One region of the Cupriavidus sp. 291-E7 genome, then DNA from elsewhere that is predicted to be linked to it. Evidence: predicted binding sites of a transcription regulator. Region 1 holds the regulator's gene; the other holds the start of a gene.
The links. The regulator sigma-54, encoded in region 1, starts transcription at its own class of promoters, with help from an activator protein. The targets are predictions, from matches to a motif close to TGGCANGNAANCTGCTTT.
Positions count from the first base shown of each region.

Region 2: a site for sigma-54 is predicted at 1,987-2,004, ahead of AC3FLX_RS32845 (GTP cyclohydrolase II). Genes of this name have one in related genera too.

Region 1 covers NZ_JBYOJV010000005.1:339,751-343,161, forward strand. Annotated here, with positions in the region: gene hpf (ribosome hibernation-promoting factor, HPF/YfiA family) at 129-482, opposite strand; gene AC3FLX_RS12040 (RNA polymerase factor sigma-54) at 533-2,014, opposite strand; gene lptB (LPS export ABC transporter ATP-binding protein) at 2,181-2,981, opposite strand; gene lptA (lipopolysaccharide transport periplasmic protein LptA) at 3,003-3,411, opposite strand, start outside.
Region 2 covers NZ_JBYOJV010000040.1:9,832-13,242, forward strand. Annotated here, with positions in the region: gene AC3FLX_RS32840 (URC4/urg3 family protein) at 1-683, opposite strand, end outside; gene AC3FLX_RS32845 (GTP cyclohydrolase II) at 680-1,918, opposite strand; gene AC3FLX_RS32850 (acyltransferase family protein) at 2,242-3,345, opposite strand.

The DNA.
Region 1 (3,411 bases):
AAATTCAGGCCAATGACGTTACGCGCCCATCAAAAAAGCCGCGCAGATGCGCGGCTTTGCTCTCTTCCTATTAGTCCTCTCGGGGGACGCTGAGGTCCTCTTCCAGGGGCAGTTCAGGGTTTGCCAGCCTATTGTTGCTGTAGTTGGGCTTCGGCCATCTGGTACTTGACCGCTTCCCGGTCATGCCCTTGCACGCGGTCCTTGTAGCGGATCACCTGCCGGTCGAGCTTGTCGACGAGACAGTCGATTGCCGCATACAGGTCTTCGTGATGCGCTTCGACGAAGATGTCCTTGCCCTTGAGATGTAGATTGATTTCCGCGTACTGACGCCGGTCCTTTTCCTTGTGGTTGTCGACAGATAGCAGCACGCTCACGCCAATGACCTGATCGAAATGCCTGACAATTCGCTCCAGTTTCGTTTCCACATACTCACGCAGCGGTGGCGTGATGTCGAGGTGGTGTCCACTGATCTTGAAGTTCATAGCGCTTCTCCTTCTGAAAGAGCCGCACCAGGCAGGCGGTTGCGGCTCGGCTACAAAGACTTGCGGAGATTGACTGCGGGGATTTTCAGCGCTTCGCGGTATTTGGCCACCGTGCGGCGTGCGACCACAAAGCCCTGTTCGCCCAGCAATTCGGCGATGCGGCTGTCGGAAAGAGGATTCCTGGGTTCTTCGGCTCCTATCAGTTGCTTGATCAGCGCGCGGATCGCCGTGGATGAGGCCGCGCCGCCAGTCTCCGTGGAGACGTGGCTACCAAAGAAGTACTTCAACTCGAAAGTACCCATTGGCGTGGCCATGTATTTGTTCGTGGTCACCCGGGAAATGGTCGACTCATGTAAACCGAGTGTATCGGCTATTTCCCGCAAAACCAAGGGGCGCATTGCTATTTCCCCGTGCGAAAAAAAGTTCTTCTGACGCTCAACAATTGCCTGCGCCACACGCAGGATCGTATCGAATCGCTGCTGAATGTTCTTGATAAGCCACCGGGCTTCCTGCAGTTTCTGCTGCAGTCCCGCGGCACCTGCTTCTCCCTTCGCACCGCGCAGGATCTGCGCGTACATGTCGTTGATACGCAGGCGTGGCATCACGTCGGGATTCAGCTGTGCAATCCAGCCGCTGCCGCTCTTGCGCACGAACACGTCCGGCACCACGAAGTCCGCTTCCGGGCGGCTGTACGCATGCCCTGGATACGGTGCCAGCGAACGGATCAGTTCATGCGCGGCCTTTAATGCGATTTCGTCAACTTGCAGCGCTTTCTTTAGGCGCGTGTAATCCCTGACGGCCAGCAACTCAAGGTGATGGTTGACGATGGACAAGGCCAGCTCGCGCTGCGGATGCTTCAGGCGCTTCAATTGCAGGCTCAGGCATTCCGAGGCATTGCGCGCGCCCACGCCCGGAGGATCGAAGCTTTGCAGCAACGTCAGCATCGCCTGCACTTCCTCGATTTCGAACTCCAGTTCCTCGGGCAGTTCCGTGCAGATTTCCTCGAGTGACGCACTCAGGTAGCCATCGTCGTCGAGCGATTCGATCAGGAAGATGGCCAGGCCCTTGTCGCGCGCGGAAATCTTAAGCGGCGTCAGCTGTTCCATCAGGTATTCGCGCAGCGTGGGATCGGCATCGCGCAACTGCATCGGCGTCTTCTCGTCTTCGTCGCCCTGTGGGCGGCGCGCGAAGTCGTCGAGGCTCCAGTCGTTGCCATAGTCTTCACTGCCGGAATCGCTGAAACCCTCTTCCTCGCCACCCGCGGCATGTTCCTGACGGTCGTCGCCGTTGGCCTGCGGTTCGGCAGGGGCGGGCGCCGGTGCGCTTTGCAGGTTCACCGAGCCGTCCGCCGCCACGCGCAGCGGGCTTTCGATCCAGTCGTTTTCGCGTTCGAGCAGCGGGTTTTCCGTCAGCGCCTGCTCCACTTCCTGCTGCAGTTCGAGCGTGGAAAGCTGCAGCAGCCGAATCGACTGCTGTAGTTGTGGAGTGAGTGCCAGATGCTGGGAGAGGCGGAGCTGAAGCGAAGGTTTCATGCGACCTATTCTATGCGCATCTTTCCGTTGTTGGAACGGAATTTGCTACAACCTATCGCTACGGCTTCTTGATCGGAAACGGCTTTGGAAAAGCCGAGTGCAGGTGCGGTAAAAATGACCTGCCTGATGTGCGCGGCTGACCGCCCGAGGGCGGCCGTCCGCGGCTTTACATGCGGAAGTTTTCGCCCAGGTAGACGCGTCGCACGGACTCGTTGGCGATGATTTCCTCGGGCTGGCCGGCGGCCAGCACCGTGCCTTCGCTGATGATGTATGCGTGGTCGCAGATGCCCAGCGTCTCACGCACGTTGTGGTCGGTGATCAGCACGCCGATATTGCGCGCCTTCAGGAAGCTCACGATGCGCTGGATCTCGCCCACCGCAATCGGGTCGACGCCGGCAAACGGTTCGTCGAGCAGGATGAAGCGCGGCGACGACGCCAGCGCGCGCGCGATTTCCACGCGGCGGCGCTCACCGCCCGACAGCGACAGCGCCGGGTTGTTGCGCAGGTGGGCAATTTGCAGGTCGTCGAGCAGCGAATCGAGCCGGCGGTCGATCTCGGCCTTGCTCAGCGGCTTGCCGTTGTCGATCTGCAGCTCCAGCACCGCGCGGATGTTCTCTTCCACGTTGAGCTTGCGGAAGACCGATGCCTCCTGCGGCAGGTAGGACAGCCCCATGCGGGCGCGTTCGTGGATGGCCAGCCCGCTGATGTGCTTGTCGTCGAGCACGATGTCGCCTTCGTCCAGCGCCACCAGGCCAACGATCATGTAGAAAGACGTGGTCTTGCCCGCGCCATTCGGACCCAGCAGGCCCACCACCTCGCCGCTCTTCACATCGAGTGATACGTCCTTGACCACCGTGCGTGTGCCGTAGCGCTTCTTCAGGTGACGCACGACCAGCGTGCTGCTGTCGGTGCGGACGGCCGATGCGGTAGACGAGGCGGAAGCGGCGAGCGTGGCGGTATCGTTCATCAGGGACTGGCTGGTAATTCGTTAAGGCTTGGCGGGCGTGGTGGACGGCCGCAGGTCAAGCGCCGCGCCGCCAGCAGCCGGGGCGCTGGCGTCGGAGCGCGGCGACAACACCGCGCGCACGCGGCCCGACGGATTGCCGGCGGTCGTGTTGTTGTCGCCGCCGGCGGCGGTGTAGTACTCGTTGCGGCTGTCGTACGTAATGACCGCGCCGCGGATCTCGTCGATGATCTTCGCGCCGGCACCGGACACGCGCGCCGCGCGCGCATGGCCAATCAGCTTGTTGACCTCGGACTTGCCGTCGTACTCGATGCGGTCGCCCCATCCATCGATGTACTCGTCCACGCCATCACGCTTCTGCCGGATGTAGGCCTGGCGGCCCGGCTTGGAAGTGGCGATCGCATACTGGTAGCCCTCGGGGTCGGTACGCAGC
Region 2 (3,411 bases), on a different contig from region 1:
ACTTCGCCCAGGCGCCGCAGCAGTCCGGCGCGCCCTTCCAGGCCCACCAGCGGATTGTGCTGGGCCACCTGGAACGCCGTGGCAATGGTCGATGCATCGATACGCGCCAGTCGTTCGGCATCGGCACGCAGCGGATCGCCGGACTCGGCCGAAAAGCCGCCGCGCGCGAACAGATCGAAGCTCGCCACGCCCAGCCCCTCGGAGCGCGTCAGCATCATGTCGCTGGCCGGGTCGCGATAGCGCCAGTCGGGTCCCGCCCCGGCATCGAGCAGCACGCTCGGAATGACCAGGTCGATGCCGATGCGCGCGCGCTCCGCGCAATGGTCGGCGCCCGACATGCCTGCGCGCTCGCACAGGATCTGCCAGCGGTTGATCGATTCCTGTCCGGGTCCGCCGCTTTCGAAATGGCGCCAGCGGCTGTGGTACGGCACGCGCAGATCCGGATAGCGGCGCCGGATCGTGGCGGCCACGTAGTCCGCGATGGCATGGATCCGGTCGGGATGCCAGGTGAAAAGCTCGGACTCGCCGGATGCGACGAATTCGGTCACGACTGCGCAACGCGTGCGCACTGCTTCGCCGCTCAGCAACGCGGAAGCGGGATGATCGACCGGCACCGGGCTGTGCCAGCCGCTGCCCGTGCCAGGTTCGTTTCCGATCGAACCTCCTGCGGGATGTTCGTTCATTCGTTCAACCCCCTGCCCTTTGCCAGGGCGAGTTCGTTGGCATCCGGCGGCGTGTAGCTGGTGAAGTAACCCGCCGCCACCTTCGCATCGATTTCCACGCGCGCATCGGCCGGGATCAGTTCATCGGGAATGGCCACCTGCTCGACCACCTCGATCCCCTGCGCCGTGAGCGCGCCATGTTTCATGTTGCTCATCGAGGCCCAGCGATCGATGCGCCGGATCCCGAGCCAGTGAAAGACATCAGGCATCAGTTCCTGGAATCGCATGTCCTGCACGCCAGCCACGCACTCCGTACGGGCGAAATATGTCTCCGCGCGGTCGCCTCCAACCTGGCGCTTGCGTGCGTTATAGACCAGGAACTTGGTGACCTCGCCCAACGCACGGCCTTCCTTCCGGTTATAGACCACCAGGCCAACGCCGCCCTGCTGCGCCATCTCGATACATACCTCGATGCCATGCGCCAGATAGGGCCGGCAGGTGCAGATGTCGGAGCCGAAAACGTCGGAGCCATTGCATTCGTCGTGCACACGGCACGCCACCTTGGTCTCGGGCTTGCCGAGCTGGGTGATATCGCCAAAGAAGTAGAGCGTCATGCCACCGATGGGCGGCAGGAAGACCTTGAGATCCGGGCGCGTGACCAGTTCCGGAAACATGCCGCCGGTCTGCTCGAACAGGCTGCGGCGCAGGATGCTCTCCTTGATATTGAAGCGCCGTGCGATACCGGGCAGATACCAGACTGGATCGATGGCAGCCTTGGAAACCCGCACATCGCCATTGGCGTACAGAATGTCGCCATCGGGCTTCAGCCGGCCCGACGCGATGGCCGCGCCAAGCTCGGGCATGTTGATGTGCGCGCGCGTGATCGCAATCGTCGGACGGATATCGAATCCGGCCTTGATGCGGTCCGCAAAGACCGACGACACCAGATGGCCCCACGGGTCGAGCGACACGATCTTGTCCGGGTCGCCCCATTGCGAATGCGGGCCGATCGGCTCGGCTGGCGCGGTATCGGTCAGATCTGGCCGATGGGCGCGCTGAAGACTGCCCGACGCCACGGCTAGCGCACGGTAGATGGCGTACGCGCCGGAGTGCGTGCCGATCACGTTGCGCTGCGCCGGATCGGTCAGGCTGGCGATGACCGGGCCGCGCTCCGCCGCGGTGGGCGCGCCCCAGTGAATCGGCTCGGCCGGCTTGTCACGCCGCGCATGCGAGGTCAGGACGATATGGTCGGACATGTTTCGCCTCCCCGGTGATAAACCGGAACACGAATCCTGACCAGATGGTCAGGTTTATATGTTCATACTAGGCAACGTTCATGCCAACGCCCAAGTGGGGTTGTTACCGTTAGTGGCATCCCGTACGCACTGTCCGGGTGCTGGCAGACGATATTCCAATGCCGGCGCCGGTACATCGCGGTGCATACGCACCAGCATTCGGCCGCGGGTGGAATTTAAGTCGTTGCCATTTCGATACGGCCTGATTCCATCTTCCATCGCCCAAACAAAAACGGCACGTCTCCAGAGGGACGTGCCGTTTGCATGCTTGATGTGGGGACGGGTCAGCTTTCCGCCTGCTGCCCCATGCGCCCGCGGGTACGGGCCGGCAGATCGGTGGTCAGCCAGTCCACCATTGCGCGAACCGGGTTCCCGGCCTCGACATAGCGGTGGAACAAGGCACCGGCGGCGTTGCTGAGAACCCAGGCGGCGACCATGCCCAGCGCATTGAGCACGGGCTTGCCCGGCGCCAGGTGGCTGACCAGCGCGTTGACCACCAGGCAGACCGGAAAGTGGACCAGGAACACCGAATACGAAATCCGGCCGAAGTACGCCGTCAGGCGCCCGCCCGGCCAGTGTTCCAGCCAGCCGCCACGACGCGAGACGGCCAGCAGCACCGCCGTGGCCAGCGCCACCGCAATGCGCAGCCGGAAGTCCACCGCCAGCGCGGCGATGCCAATCGCGGCCAGCGCCATCAGCGGCCACGGCGAGCGGCCGGGATTCGACGCCCAGAACGCCAGCGCCCCCATCCCGTACGCGCCAAAGAAATAGATGGCCCAGATGTCCCAGCTTGCATCCCGGTTGAACCAGAACAGCGAAGCCACGGCCAGCGCGGCCACGACGGGCACCCCCAGCGGCAGCGCTTCGCGGGCCACTGCGCGCGCCAACCAGAGCGCCATCACCAGCAGCGCGAACAGTTGCAGGTCGATCGCGATATACCAGACGCCGGCCGACAGCGCGTCCACATCGAGGATGTTGTGCAGCAGCAGCACGTGCGCGACGAATTGAGCCAGGTGCGGTGCCGCCGGAATCGAGTCGTGCTGCATCCAGGTACGCGCGATGGCTGCCCCGACGATCGCCACGAGAATGGCAGCGGAAAACGGCACCACCAGCTTCTGGTATCGCCGCCATATGGTAGTCAGCGGGCTGGCGGCGGTCAGGTATCCACCCGGCGCCAGGCTGCGGGCCGCCAGAAAGCCACTGATGACCAGGAACACCTGCACGGCGATGCGGGCGTAGTCGGCCAGCCAGCCAATCAGGCCGGGCGCGAGCGACTGGGCGACATCGGACATCGGCCCGTAGAACGCCAGGTGGTGCAACACGATCAGCTGAGAGCTGACCGCCTTCAGCGCGTCCACGCAGGCGAGCCGGGAAGGACGGGGGCTCATGTCGTTATTTGTTATGCGAAAGATACAAAGTGGGCGGCATTGTACCGGATCGGTGCAGGGGTATCC